DNA from 3 places in the Paenibacillus sp. NPDC057886 genome. Region 2 is predicted to be linked to each of the others. Evidence: riboswitches for the same ligand, from Rfam matches in the RefSeq annotation. Region 2 holds a riboswitch; each other region holds the start of a gene.
What was found. Region 2 has a riboswitch for thiamine pyrophosphate ahead of ACFVQB_RS32280 (ABC transporter ATP-binding protein). Riboswitches for the same ligand answer to the same signal wherever they lie in the genome.

Region 1 (4,957 bases), on a different contig from region 2:
AATTTGTGGTGGGAAATAGGTTGCCTCCGGTGGGAGGTGATCCTATGAACTTCTCTTTCAACGACGTAATCGTGTTCGCAATGTTAATTATTGCGCTCCTGACATACATCGACCGTAAAAAGAAGTGACCCGCCACAGGTTGACGGCCTGACGGGTCACTTCGTCTGAATTATGCTGCACTTGGAGGAATACCTACCGCAAATGCTGTGCAGGAGTAGCCATTGGCCTGGCTACTCTTATTTGTTTTTACTTATATTCATTTTATTAAACACCTGTGAGACAATCAACCTATAACTGATAAAATATGTTGTGTCGTAATCCTTGTCCTTCGAAATGAAGTGTACGTACCACATACCAAGTAAGAGCCGCTCGTCTCCGCAATCACGGAGAGGAACGGCTTTTCACTATGTCAGGCCGCCCAGATTGCGCTGTAACGACGCCTAAGGGCGGGTCCGGTATTCCTCAGCCTTTTCCAACATGCCCGCTGCCACAGCCTCATTTTCGGACAAACCTTTGTCCGCGGCAAAGGCACGAATATCCTGCGTAATGCGCATGCTGCAAAATTTCGGCCCGCACATGGAGCAGAAATGGGCTTCCTTAGCCCCTTCGGCCGGCAACGTCTCATCGTGGTAGGATAGCGCACGTTCCGGGTCGAGTGACAGGTTGAACTGATCGCGCCAGCGGAACTCGAACCGTGCTTTGGACAGCGCATCGTCCCGCCGCTGGGCACGAGGGTGACCTTTCGCCAGATCAGCGGCATGAGCAGCGATCTTGTAGGCGATAACCCCTTCCCGCACATCCTCCTTATTGGGCAGGCCCAGATGCTCTTTTGGCGTAACATAACAGAGCATCGACGTTCCGAACCAACCGATCATCGCCGCTCCAATGGCTGAGGTAATATGGTCATAGCCTGGTGCAATATCGGTCGTCAGCGGTCCCAGCGTATAGAAAGGCGCCTCTTTGCAAATCTCCATCTGGAGATCGACATTCTCCTTAATCTTGTGCATCGGCACATGTCCCGGACCTTCAATCATCACCTGCACATCATGCTTCCATGCAATCTGTGTCAGTTCGCCGAGCGTAGCCAGTTCCGCCATCTGGGCTTCATCATTGGCATCATAGATGCTGCCTGGGCGGAGTCCATCTCCGAGAGAGAAGGCTACATCATACCTTTTCATAATCTCGCAGATTTCTTCAAAATGGGTATACAAAAAATTCTCCTGATGATGCGCAAGGCACCATGCTGCCATGATGGACCCGCCCCGTGACACAATGCCCGTCATGCGCTTGGCGGTCATCGGAATATATCGCAGCAGCACGCCTGCATGGATCGTAAAGTAGTCCACACCCTGCTCTGCCTGCTCTATGAGCGTGTCACGATACAAGTCCCAGGTCAGTGCTTCGGCTTCCCCATTGACCTTCTCCAGCGCCTGATAGAGCGGTACTGTTCCAATTGGTACAGGTGAATTGCGGATGATCCATTCGCGGGTTGTATGAATGTCCTTGCCTGTGGAAAGATCCATCACCGTATCCGAACCCCAACGTACCGCCCAAGTCATCTTCTCCACCTCTTCCTCGATGGAAGAAGATACCGCAGAGTTTCCGATGTTCGCATTGATCTTCACATGAAAATGACGCCCGATCAGCATCGGCTCACTCTCCGGGTGATTGATGTTCGACGGCAGGATGGCTCTGCCACTCGCCAGCTCCTGCCGTACAAACTCCGGCTCCACCCCTTCACGAATAGCGGCGAACTCCATCTCCGGCGTGATCATTCCCTGCCGTGCATAATGCATTTGGGTCACGCTGCGCCCTGCCTGTCCCCGTAATGGTTTACCACGCAAGCCTGGATACTTCTCGGCTCCAGTTCGCTTCCCTCCCGGTTTCAGTCCGTTATCCTCCGGTCTTACCGTTCGTCCCTGGTAGGCTTCAACATCTTCACGCTCCGTAATCCAGCGGGTACGCAGCGCCGGCAGACCTGCCCGGATATCGGCATGAAATTCGGGATCGGTCATTGGCCCGCTCGTATCGTAGACACGCAGCGGTTCGTTATGCTCCACCCCTTGGGGAGTATTGGTGTCATGAAGGGCAATTTCACGCTCCGGTACAGCAATGTCCGGTCGTGAGCCATGAATGTACACTTTGCGGCTGCCCGGGAAGGGCTGAACCCGCCCCACCGTACCTTTTTCCTTTGCCAACTGCTGATCCTGCTTGTCCTGTCCCATCGCTTCTTGTCCCGTTTGTTTTCCTGTGCTCATCGCTCTTGTCTCCTCCTCATTGGTGATCGCCTGGATTGAAATGCTTGCGCACGGGTCCAAAATCATCCACAGCATAGAAAAAGAAAGAGCGACCATACAACACAAAATAGGGACATACACTTCAAGTAATACAGACAGTCGAGGCAAAAGATATCCACCCCAATGCTCGCCAATGGCTCCCAGCTCTTTATCCAAAAGCAGCTCTGACACCAGCTTCCGCCTGTTTACTGTATAAAAAAAGCCGGTTCCCAAGGGAACCGGCTTATGTCCATCACCAATAACGCCCCTAATACAGACGCCTTAACGGAGTCCATCCATAGGTCACATCATATGGTGTTCGTGGTCGTATCGCCGATTACTTCCCTACGCTGGTATGATCCAGATCAGGTGCAAAGGGTCCGGAATCTCATGCGATTCCGTCTCAGTCCGGACAATTCGGACTCCCCCAGTAACGTTAACAAGTTGCAGCATCTAAGCCGCAGATTCATATTCAATTATGCTGACCCCGTTGGGCCGTCCATTACAGAGTAGCGCAACCGAATCATAAAAACAACCTTTATATTCCAGAACATAAAATCAGGATAACATAAGTCCCATCTGTGTAGCAGCTTCCTTCAGCACAGGAGCGTATTCATGCAACGTCTCCTGCGAGAGGCGACTAACAGGCCCGGATACGGACAGGGCAGCAGCAATGTTGCCTTTCCGATCCATGATCGGTACAGATACTGCCGCGGCTCCCGGTTCACGTTCCTCATAACTTGTTGCGTAGCCATATTCCAGAATGTCTTTCATCTGTGCCAAATATACTTTGGGATCGATAAATACCGGCCACTCCGGCCCATTCATCAGATCTTCGCGGTCCTCTTCGGTAGCAAAAGCCATCAGCACTTTGCTGGATGCTCCCACGGATAACGGAAGTCTGACGCCCACCGGAGCTACACGACGAATCGCCTGATCACTCTGTACGGCTTGAATTCGAATCCGCTCACTGCCATCACGCAGATATAAGCTCACGGTTTCGCCCAGTCGATCTCTGAGCCGCTCCATTGCAGGCAGTAGCAGAATAGCAGGATCATCGCTGCGAGACATATGGGCAGACAGTTCCCAGATGCGTATGCCAAGTCGATACTTCTCGGTGGCTGCATCCCGAATCACGAACCCCTTGTCCTCCAAAGTAGCCATCAGACGATGGACTGTACTTTTGTGCAGGCCGATCTGGCTGGCAATTTCTGTGAGCCCCAGATCACTGCGGGTTGTAAAACACAATAATATATCCAGCGCCCGTTCTACAGCCCGGACGGTTAACTTTCGGTCTTCCATGGCAAGTTGCCCTCCTCATGTTTCATCACATGAAACTTGGTTACATAAATTATATGAGAAACGGTCTCATCTGTAAACCAAAAAGCGCCATTTGGAATAGGGATATTTGTAAATATTTTCTTTTTATAAATTAAAATCCCCTGCTATTTGCACCCTAAGGAAATGTTAACCAGATATCTTCAGAACTATATAACAATTGCGTAACAAATGCCTCCAATCAATTGACTTTGACTATATTGGAACATACGATAAAGATATATTAAATTAAGATTTTGCTTCATAAGTAGTCAGAAAAATTATTTATCCGCTCTGTTCGATTCGTTGTTATCTTCATTTGATTTTTAAAGGAGGGGCAATCATGTATCCGACATCCCAGAGCGAAGCCCCGCTGCAAACGAAAGTGTCAGATCTGCCTTCTTCGTTATCACCGAGGCTGATCCGGTTCAAACATATTGTCGTGGCGTTGTTGCTCTCCGTTGTTTTTTTTCTGCTCTTTTGTTTCATTGCACTACACGGTTATATTGCTTGGGTATTATCCAATCCAACTGTAGCGCCTGTATTCTCCAATCCCATGCAGGCGAAGAACATGAAGTATCAAGACATCACGTTCCCGGCAGCAGACGGCAGTCGAACGATGCAGGGTTGGTATATTCCGGCTGACGATAATGCTAACAAAACCATCATATTCAGCCATGGATATGGTGCGAATCGTGAAGAGACCTGGGTACCAATGTATGACCTGGCCCATTATGCTCACCAACTCGGCTTCAATGTGGTGATGTTCGATTACGGTTTCGCTTCACAGGTGAACAAAGCTGTCGCCACAGGCGGCAAAGCCGAGTCCCAGCAGCTGCTCGGTGCAATCCAGTTTGCGAAGCAGCGCGGAGCTCAGGAGCTTGTCGTGTGGGGGTTCTCCATGGGTGCAGGCACAGCCTTGCAGACTGGGCTTATTACCAAAGATGTGGATGCCATGATTCTGGACAGCACATTCCTGCTTGAGCCGGATACGCTGTATCACAACATCCATAATCAGATAGATCTTCCGCGTCAGCCTACGCTGGAGATTATGAACCTGCTGTTCCCGATTCTGAACGGGACCGGATTGCAGCAAATTCCGTATCAGGAAGTAAAAAAAGAAGATTATCCTTTCCCGATTTTCTTCATCCATGGTACCGAAGATGAGAAAGCTCCTTACCCCATTGCGGAGCTGCTCGCTGCCAACCAGACCAATCCGTATTCCGATGAATGGATTGTAGATGGTGCGCACCATGAGCTGATCTTCCGGGAGCATCCAAAGGAATATCTGCGCCGTGTCTCCACATTCCTGAGTCATGTGACCAAGACGAGCAGCGATGATGTGGAAAATACCAATACCGGAG
Region 2 (4,957 bases):
CTCTCGTTATTGTGTGGTTCGGGATCGGTGAAGAAGCAAAATTATTCCTCGTTTCCCTGGGTGTATTCTTTCCGGTATATCTGAATACGTTCCACGGCATACGATCGGTCGATCCGGGTCTGATTGAAATGGGCAAAGTATATGGCCTCAGCCGTTGGTCCCTTTATAAGGACATTATCCTGCCTGGTGCACTGCCTTCCATTCTGGTGGGCATTCGTTATGCACTTGGCATTATGTGGCTGACCCTTATCGTAGCCGAGACGGTTGCGGCGGATGCGGGGATTGGGTACATGGCGATGAACGCGCGGGAATTCATGCAGATGGACGTGATCGTCTTAAGCATTCTGCTATATGCCCTGCTGGGCAAGCTGTCCGATACCATCGCCAAATGGCTTGAACGGCGCTGGCTGCGCTGGAACCCGGCTCTATCCCGCAAGTAATGATAGGAGTGTGAATTAATCATGAGTACAAGTCAGATCAGTCCTTTTCTTCAAGTAGATGGGGTTCAGAAATCGTATGATCAGCGGACGATTCTGTCCGACATTAACGTCAATGTAAGACAAGGGGAATTTGTAGCCATCGTTGGACGAAGCGGTTGTGGCAAAAGTACTTTACTGCGTCTGATCGCCGGGCTGGAACCCCCCTCTTCCGGGAGCATTATGCTGGGCAACAGAAAGCTTGGTAGTACAGCACCCGAGACACGGTTTCTGTTTCAGGAAGCCCGGCTGCTGCCTTGGAAATCCGTTCTCGACAATGTACGACTGGGCATCCCCGACAAGAACAAGGAAGATGCACGCCAGTCGCTTCGCAATGTAGGACTTGGAGAGCGTGAAGGTGACTGGCCGGGGGTATTATCTGGCGGACAAAAACAACGTGTCGCCTTGGCACGGGCACTCGCAAGTCATCCGCGCTTACTGCTGCTGGATGAACCGCTGGGTGCATTGGATGCATTAACCCGAATTGAGATGCAGCAATTAATCGAACGCTTGTGGGTAGAAGAAGATCTGACCGTCATTCTGGTCACTCATGATGTCAGCGAGGCGGTTGCGCTGGCAGACAGGGTACTGTTAATCGAGGATGGTCATATAACGATGGATACCCGAATTACGCTGGAGCGCCCACGCGTTCGGGACAGCGGGTTTGCTCATTTTGAAAACCTGATTCTGAATCGCTTGTTGACTCCTCAACAAGAGACACCACAGCAGATTTCCCAGAAACAGATATCATTCTCGATCTAATTCCACTGGAAAGAAGGCATGATTATGCAATCCCTTTCACCCGTACCCTCTCCTCCTGTTAAAGACCTGTTAAATCAAATTCCGGCTTATACTCCTGCCAAATCCATGGAACAGATCCGGCGGGAGTTGGGACTGGAAACTGTGGATCGACTTGCAGCGAATGAGAATCCGTTTGGCTCTTCTCCCCTGGCTGCGGAAGCGGTCAGATCGCTGGGCTCCGATCTTTTGGCACAATACCCCGACGGTTCCAGCCAACTGCTGCGTGACAAACTTGCGGAGCGACTGGGTGTGCGTACATCCCAACTGGTATTTGGCAGTGGATCATTCGAGCTCCTGACCCTTACCGCCCAAGCCTATCTTAATCCTGGTGAGGAATCACTCATTCCGGTGCCCTCCTTTAACTGGTACAAGGGTGCTACGCTGCTGGCAGGCGGTGTCATCCATGAAGTGCCGTTGGTCAACCATTCGCTGGACCTGGAGCTATTCCGGCAGCGGATCAATGCTTCTACCCGAATCATCTGGCTGTGCAATCCGAATAATCCAACGGGAACCATTTTCACGGCAGATGCCTTACTTGGTTTACTCGAACATGTTCCCTCCCATGTCGTGGTTGTCCTGGACGAAGCGTATTATGAATTCGCGGAGAGTGAAGATTACCCTGATACGGTTAAGCTGCTGGAGCAGTATAATAATCTGATTATTTTGCGGACCTTCTCCAAAATATATGGACTTGCCGGCCTGCGAATCGGATATGGCATCGGGAATGAAAGCATCATTGAAGGCATTAACCGGGTCAAGCTGCCCATCAGTCTAACAACCACATCTCAAGCCGCTGCTTCAGCCAGCCTGGATGATCATGAATTTGTCTCTCATTGCCTGCACTACAATCATCAGGGACGGGAAACGTTAATGCAATCTTTTGACCAGTGGAACTTACCCTACATCCCTTCCGAAACGAATTTCATCATGGTTGATCTGTTGCAGGATAGTAGCCCGATTACCAAAGAATTGTTGAACAGAGGCATCTCTGTCCGTGGCGGTGCCGAATTCGGTATGCCTACCTGGCTTCGGATTACGATTGGTACACCAGAGCAGATTGCCCGTCTGATCGGGGAGCTTGATTCGCTGTTACATTCAAACGATTAGAATAGGTTACTTTCCCAACTCACAGTACTCACACTTCTTTTAGGCCACCCTCTTTACATTCCACTTGCATGTGATATATGCTGAACACACAACTGCATATCTTAAACATTGCACTAGGGGAGCCTTGCGGCTGAGACGAATCGAACGATTCGGACCCTTTGAACCTGATCTGGATCATACCAGCGGAGGGAAGTGGAGCGGCCTCTCAGTAAGCGGATTTTTTCATGTTGATGATGAAATTTAATGTGAATTGACTTACAGACCCACTCATTTCTCCGGAAATGGGTGGGTCTTTTTCGCGTTCTGCGGGCAGATCAGAAGGTGTAATTGAATATCCGCAGTTTGAAATTTGAAGTTTGAATAACAAGGGGGAACGGAACGAGATGGATAACGATATAACCATTCACAACATGAGCTACGCTTTCCCGGGAAAAAGGGATTCCCCCGTGCTCTCCAATGTGTCGATGCGTGTAGCCAAAGGCGAATTCGTCTCGCTCATCGGTTCCAGCGGCTCCGGTAAAAGCACCCTCTTCAAGCTGCTGGCAGGCCTGCTTGAGCCAACCCACGGAACCATTGAAATTCCTTGGGTTCAAGAAGGAAAGCGACTGGGGCAGGTGGCCTACATGCCGCAAAAGGACCTCCTGTTACCCTGGCGAACCGTCATGGAGAATTGCATGCTTCCCGCTGAACTTGCTGCAGGTCGGCAGGATAAGGTAAGGATTCGAGCAGACATTCTGGCTGGTCTCGACAGATTTGGCTTATCCGGCCACGCACATGCTTACCCGGACGAGTTGTCAGGTGGCATGCGCCAGCGTGTCGCGATGCTTCGTACTTTGCTGACAGGTGGCCAACTCATGCTGCTGGATGAACCATTCGGCGCACTCGATGCCCTGACCAAACGGGAGATGCATCGCTGGCTGCTGGAGCTATGGGAAGGCCTGGGCAAAACCGTGTTGTTCATCACACATGACATTGAAGAAGCCCTGCTGCTCAGTGATCGGATTATCCTGTTAACTCCGGGGGGCCAAGGCCAACAGCTGCAGGATCTGACGGTACCTTTGGCACGTCCAAGACATTCGGACATGATCTACGAACCGGCTCTCGTTCAGATGAGACGACTACTGGAGGAACAGTTGCATGCGAGACGTTAACTTGAGAGACAGCATGAAGAATAGCGTAAGAGGTTGGCTTGCCCGTTATGCTCTGTTTCTTTTGCTCATGGTCTTGCTGCTTGTCATCTGGGAGTGGATTGTGCGTATAGGATGGGTGCCTTCCTTCATCATTCCAGCACCGACGGCGATTGCCAGTTCGCTGTATGAGCATCGCCGCCTCTTGCTGGCTACACATCTGCCCGCTACCTTGATGGAGGTTGTCGTTGGTTTTGGCTTGTCCATTGGTGCCGGAATTGCACTTGCAACAGGTATGCATATGAATCGGTCGATTGAAAAAGCGTTATATCCCTTCATCGTGATCAGTCAGACGGTCCCGCTGATTGCCCTGTCCCCCGTCTTCATCCTGTGGTTTGGCTACACGCTGTGGAGTAAAGTCGCGGTGGTATTCCTGATCGCATTTTTCCCGATTGTGGTGAGCACCTACGATGGCCTGCGCCAGGGTGATCCGGAGCAGCGTGAACTGCTGCTGACGATGGGGGCCAGCAAGTGGGATATTTTTCGCAAACTCCAGATTCCACTTGCCCTTCCCTCCTTCTTTTCGGGACTGAAAATGTCTGTGGTGTATTGTGTGGTCGGTGCAACGATCGGGGAATGGCTCGGTGGAAGCAAGGGTCTTGGTTACTTCAGCCGCAGAATGTCGAGCAATATGAACACGGATGCAATGTTCGCCGCCATTGTGCTGTTATCCCTGCTCGGTATCGCCCTGTTTGTACTCATTGCATGGATGGAAAGAAGATTCAGTACACCACGTCATGCAGGTAGAAGAAAAACTGGATAATTTTCGGATTTCAAAACAGATAACAAGGAAACGAGGAACTTTACGTTATGAATAAAAAGGATATATATTCCCTGCTCCCCATTCTGCTCATGTCTCTGTTGCTGATCGTAAGCGGATGCGGAAATACGAGTACCAACACACCTGCCACAGATTCAACTACCAATGCAAAAGATACAAAATCATCTGCGATCGAAACGCCATCGGAATCCAGAGACAAGCTATCCATCATGCTCGATTGGTATCCGAATGCAGTGCATTCCTTCATCTATGTTGCTCAGGAAAAAGGTTACTTCGCGGATCAAGGTCTGGATGTCGATGTTCAGATGCCTGCCGATACCAATGACTCACTCAAGCTTGTTGCCGCCGGGAAAATCGATCTGGCACTAAGCTACCAGCCGCAAATCTTGCTCGCGCGTGGGGAGAACATTCCTGTACGTTCGATTGCAGCCGTCGTTCGTCATCCGCTCGTGCATCTGTTGACCGAAGCCAACGGTAAAGTGAAATCGCCAAAAGATCTTGAAACGCTGACGGTCGGCTATTCCTCAATCCCTCTGTATGAAGCGATGGTGCGTACCATGATCAGCCAGGATGGCGGTAATCCCGACAAGATGAATCTGGTCGAT
Region 3 (4,957 bases), on a different contig from region 2:
TCCACCAGGAACGCAATGATAAAGCACAATATGAACTGAAGCAGTATTTCAAGCGCGGACATCTTGCTCAATAACCCATTGTGCCATAAATTGAAGGTCATCATGACGACGACCATCCCTGTGCACATCATCATTCCAAAAACAATCTGTTCTTTCTTCGTTGTTGGCAATTCTCTCATCCTCTCTGTTTACCTTCGTAATTATAGAGATGACGAACCCCTCCACATAAGTGAACATTCTGTGAACAAATATAATTTTTCCAAATTAAAATCGGATTTGACAACCTCGTATTAGAGCCCTATCATATCCCTTAAAATGGTAGAATTATTCTCTACATATAAGGAGGATTTGGATAATGAGTTTTCAAAAGCGCATTGACCACGTCGGCATTGCCGTTCGTGATCTGGAGACCACGCTGCGTTTCTATACGGAGATTGTTGGTCTTGAATTGAAAGACCGGGTAACCCATACCAACGGTGTCATTCAGCTCGCCTTTCTCGGCTTCAACGGAAGCCATGAGACCGAGATTGAGTTGATTCAGGGATACAGCGACAAGCTGCCTTCCGAAGGTACGGTGCACCATTTTGCCATCCATGTCGATGACCTTGAGTCTGAGTACAACCGCATTAAGGAAACCGAGGCCGAGTTTATTGATGGAGAGATTATTACACTGCCTAACGGTTACCGTTATTTCTTCATCTATGGACCTGAAAAGGAATGGATTGAGTTCTTCCAGCGTTAAGAATTGGAGCTGATTTATGAACATTTTAATTACCGGCGCAGCCGGAAAAATTGGACGTGACTTGTCCCAACACTTGTCAGAAGCATTTCACCTGCGACTAACGGATTTGAATATCGATAGACTGCATACGTATCAAGGGACAAGCCATGAGATTATGACACTGGATGTGACAGATCCCGAAGCCTGTCAGCACGCTTGCGAAGGCATGGATGTGGTTGTACATCTGGCAGGCGATCCTTCCCCGCATGCCGGGTTCTATGAATCGTTGTTGGATATCAATATCAAGGGTACATTTAATGTATTCCGTGCAGCTCAAGACCAAGGTGTGCGGAGAATCATTCTGGCAAGCAGTGCACAGACGATCGAGGGGTATCCCATTGATGCTCAAGTCTATCCGGACATGCCGACACGCCCACGAAATTTATACGGGGTTAGCAAATGTTTTGGAGAATCGCTCGCTTCCTATTTTGCGTATACCGAAGGTTTACAAAGTGTAGCAATACGTATAGGTGCATATGATGATTTTCAACCGGATGGACCAGCGCTGGAGGCAAGGGATATGAGCGCGTATATTAGTCCGGCTGACTTGTGTGATTTGATGTTCAAAGCAATTACAGCTCCAGATCTGGAGCCCTTCACCATACTGCATGGGATCTCGAATAATCGGTTTAAACGATTGAATCTGGAAACCACTCAGAAACAGGTAGGCTATGACCCGAAATCCGATGCTTTTGCACTCAGTCAGATTTCCTTATATGATTCGCCACGATAATTATTGAAAATAACACATCTTAACAGGCTGTTATACACATGTATGATGGCCTGTTTGATTATCGCATCCATCTCCTCTATCCAGTTCCTGACTGGACATGCATGGGCCTCTGGCCTATAATTACACCTAGTAATGCCCGTAACTTCATAGTTTCCCAGGGGAGTCGGAATAGGCCGGCTGAGAGTGTATCCCACCAAGATACTGACCCTTAGACCTGATCTGGATCATGCCAGCGTAGGAATCGGAGTATATCGAATTGGCCCAGCCTCTTTGCTGAGTGCCACATCTCTAACGCCTGCACGCGTCCCGGATTACCGGGGCGCTTTTTTAATGTTCTTTTCTATAGTCAGAGAGCTAAAAAAAAGTGACGTCATCCGGATCATAGCTGGTATAAATCTGTTGATTTATGCAAGAAGCTTGGATATGAAGCCAAGGAGTACCCCGTGCCACTGGCCGGACAACATGAAGGAGAGAAATGAAGATGAGATGGCGTAAAATGATGGGCCTAATGCTCTTGTGCGTACTACTAGTGGCTGTGGCCGCATGTGGCGGCAAAGAAGCTGCACCTTCAGGAGAAAATGGCAGCAGCAACACCGAAAACAGCAATGAAGGTGACAACGCAGCCCTCAAGGACATTAAAGTGGTGCTGGACTGGACACCAAATACGAATCATACCGGCCTGTATGCGGCCGTAGATCAAGGTTTTTACAAAGCCGAAGGCTTGAATGTAGAGATTGTACAGCCAGGTGCCGGAGGCGCGGATACCATGGTGGCTTCGAACGAAGTGCCTTTTGGCGTAAGTTATCAGGAGAGTGTGACCCAGGCCCGCACACAGGGCGTACCGCTCGTGTCCATCGCTGCAGTCATTCAGCATAACACGTCCGGATTTGCCGCTCCGGTAGATCGGAACATCAAGTCTCCCAAAGATTTTGAAGGCAAAACTTACGGTGGCTGGGGCTCCCCGGTAGAAGAAGCCGTGATGCAGTCCATTATGGAAGGCGAAGGCGCTAATGTATCCAAAGTCAAAAATATTAATATGGGCGATGCAGACTTCTTCACCGCTGTAAAACGCGATATCGACTTTGCCTGGATTTTCTACGCGTGGACGGGTATTGAAGCCCAACTGCGCGGCGAACCGATCGACATGCTATATGTGAAGGATTATTCTGAAGCGCTGGACTACTACACACCTGTACTCGTGACGAATGAACAGACGATTCAGAACGATCCCGAGCTGGTTAAAGCGTTCTTGAAAGCAACTTCCGAAGGATATCAATATGCGATTGAACATCCCGAAGACGCTGCCAACATTCTGATCAAGGCCGTACCGGATCTGGATAAGGACCTTGTGCTGGCAAGCCAAAAGTGGCTGAGTCCGAAATATCAGGATGACGCACCGCGCTGGGGTGAGCAGAAGCAGGAAGTATGGCAGAACTACACGGATTGGATGTTTAGCAAAAAGCTGCTCGATGAGCAGGTAGATGTATCCAAGGCGTATACAAACGAGTTTCTACCCCAATAAAAATTGTTTAAGTTTAACTTTTATTACACCAGAACGAAGAGTGCAGAACCCATCTGAAGAAGCGAAGCGCTCACCTAAAAGCTTTCTGAAAGAAAGCTCCTTCGAAAGCATATGCTATCCCCGGATTTCCTCCGTTAAAAATCGTTAAAGAAATCCGGGGATAACAGTGATCGGAAGAGGGTACTGCAATCGGAGTGGGAAAGTGTAAAGCTGGTTTAACTCATGCAATTTAACCCGAAAGGAAGCGTGATCTTTCATGGCAAGTACACTACTCAGCATTCAAGTCATTCCCAAAACGCCAAATGGCGAAAATTCTTATCCTTACGTTGATCGTGCCATTGAAGTTATTCAGCAGTCCGGCTTGAAATATCAGGTTAATCCACTGGATACCACGATGGAGGGAGAACTGGAGGAACTGCTGGAGGTTGTCCGAAAAATGCACGAAGTTCTTGTGGAAGCCGGCAGTCCGAGCATCATCTCACAGATCAAGATCGCCCATAGCCCAAGCGGCTTCAGCATGGACACCCTGACGGAGAAATATCGCTAATGCATGCCTATTGGAAAAGCGTATGGCCGCCCTTTGTGGCGGTTATTCTCTTTATAGCGATATGGCAGGGAGCCGTCTCCCTATTCCATATTGAGAAATGGATGCTGCCTGCGCCTTCGGACATCGCCCATGAAGCAGCGTCCCAAGCCGATCGACTTGGCATGCATGCATGGGCAACAATCCAGCTGACATTGATTGGGTTCGCAGCAGGTACGCTCGTGGGATTACTGATTGCGATGGTGCTGCATTTGATTCCATTTTTGAAATCTGCACTCTATCCATTACTTATTCTTAGTCAAAATATACCGACCATCGCGCTTGCTCCGCTCTTGCTGATCTGGTTCGGATTTGGACTGCTGCCCAAACTGATTACCATCATCCTGGTCTGCTTCTTCCCGGTGGCTGTAGCTGCCATGGACGGGTTGACCCGCACCGATGCGGCGATGATGAACTATATGCGCATGGCTGGTGCAAAACGTGGCCAAATTTTCTGGAAGCTCGAACTGCCACATGCGCTGCCTTCGGTGTTCTCGGGGATTAAAATTGCCGCTACGTACAGCGTCATGGGTGCCATCATCGCTGAATGGATCGGTGCAGATAAGGGCATCGGCTATTATATGATGCTGCAAAAATCGGCCTATCGGACGGATCGTCTTTTCGTGGCAATCATGATTATTGTGGCATTGAGTCTGCTGCTCTTCCTGCTCATTGCCCTACTTGAGAAATTGCTCGTTCGCTGGCGGCCGCAGAAGCGATAATGTTGAAATATGCCCCATCTAAAGGTTAGGAAGTGATGACAAAATGACACCCGAACACAACGAGCGGGTAACTGCTGCCCCGGATGAAGGTGCAACCACTCCAACGCGTAACAGAGTTCCTGAACATGGAGCCGTGACCTTAAATGCACATCATTCATCACCAGCGTTAGAAGTGCTGAGCGTGCATGCTTCGTTCCGCGAGCGGCGCAGCATTTTACCCGTTCTGGATGACCTGTCCCTGACCGTGGAACAAGGGGAATTCGTAGCCATCGTCGGCCCTTCCGGCTGCGGCAAAAGCACCCTGTTTCACATCATCGGCGGCCTGCTGAAACCACAGGAGGGCCAGATCCTGATGAATGGTCAGGATGTTACCGGACAACGCGGCAAGATTAGCTATATGCCGCAGCAGCCTGCCCTCTTCCCATGGCGTACCATTGAGGACAATGTGCTGCTTGCAGGTGAAGTGTCTGCGGATGCACCACCCCGGGCTAAGGCGCTTGCAGATGCCCGGGAATGGCTGGGCAGTGTCGGACTGGCCGGATTCGAACAAGCCTATCCGCATATGTTATCGGGCGGCATGCAGCAGCGGGTTGCATTTCTGCGCGCCCTGCTCAGT

Region 1: it holds a riboswitch for thiamine pyrophosphate, as region 2 does, so the genes downstream of both, thiC (phosphomethylpyrimidine synthase ThiC) here and ACFVQB_RS32280 (ABC transporter ATP-binding protein) in region 2, are expected to answer to the same signal.
Region 3: it holds a riboswitch for thiamine pyrophosphate, as region 2 does, so the genes downstream of both, ACFVQB_RS24645 (ABC transporter substrate-binding protein) here and ACFVQB_RS32280 (ABC transporter ATP-binding protein) in region 2, are expected to answer to the same signal.

Annotation. Positions count from the first base shown of each region.
Region 1 is NZ_JBHVMZ010000007.1:62,936-67,892, forward strand. It holds gene thiC (phosphomethylpyrimidine synthase ThiC) at 441-2,225, opposite strand; TPP riboswitch at 2,602-2,715, opposite strand; gene ACFVQB_RS23250 (IclR family transcriptional regulator) at 2,835-3,578, opposite strand; gene ACFVQB_RS23255 (alpha/beta hydrolase) at 3,937-4,957, shown strand, end outside.
Region 2 is NZ_JBHVMZ010000015.1:6,995-11,951, reverse strand. It holds gene ACFVQB_RS32295 (ABC transporter permease subunit) at 1-440, shown strand, start outside; gene ACFVQB_RS32290 (ATP-binding cassette domain-containing protein) at 462-1,238, shown strand; gene hisC (histidinol-phosphate transaminase) at 1,263-2,384, shown strand; TPP riboswitch at 2,490-2,592, shown strand; gene ACFVQB_RS32280 (ABC transporter ATP-binding protein) at 2,768-3,535, shown strand; gene ACFVQB_RS32275 (ABC transporter permease) at 3,522-4,334, shown strand; gene ACFVQB_RS32270 (ABC transporter substrate-binding protein) at 4,382-4,957, shown strand, end outside.
Region 3 is NZ_JBHVMZ010000007.1:360,357-365,313, forward strand. It holds gene ACFVQB_RS24630 (DUF2798 domain-containing protein) at 1-170, opposite strand, end outside; gene ACFVQB_RS24635 (VOC family protein) at 356-742, shown strand; gene ACFVQB_RS24640 (NAD-dependent epimerase/dehydratase family protein) at 759-1,514, shown strand; TPP riboswitch at 1,661-1,773, shown strand; gene ACFVQB_RS24645 (ABC transporter substrate-binding protein) at 1,996-3,036, shown strand; gene ACFVQB_RS24650 (thiamine-binding protein) at 3,293-3,583, shown strand; gene ACFVQB_RS24655 (ABC transporter permease) at 3,583-4,341, shown strand; gene ACFVQB_RS24660 (ABC transporter ATP-binding protein) at 4,385-4,957, shown strand, end outside.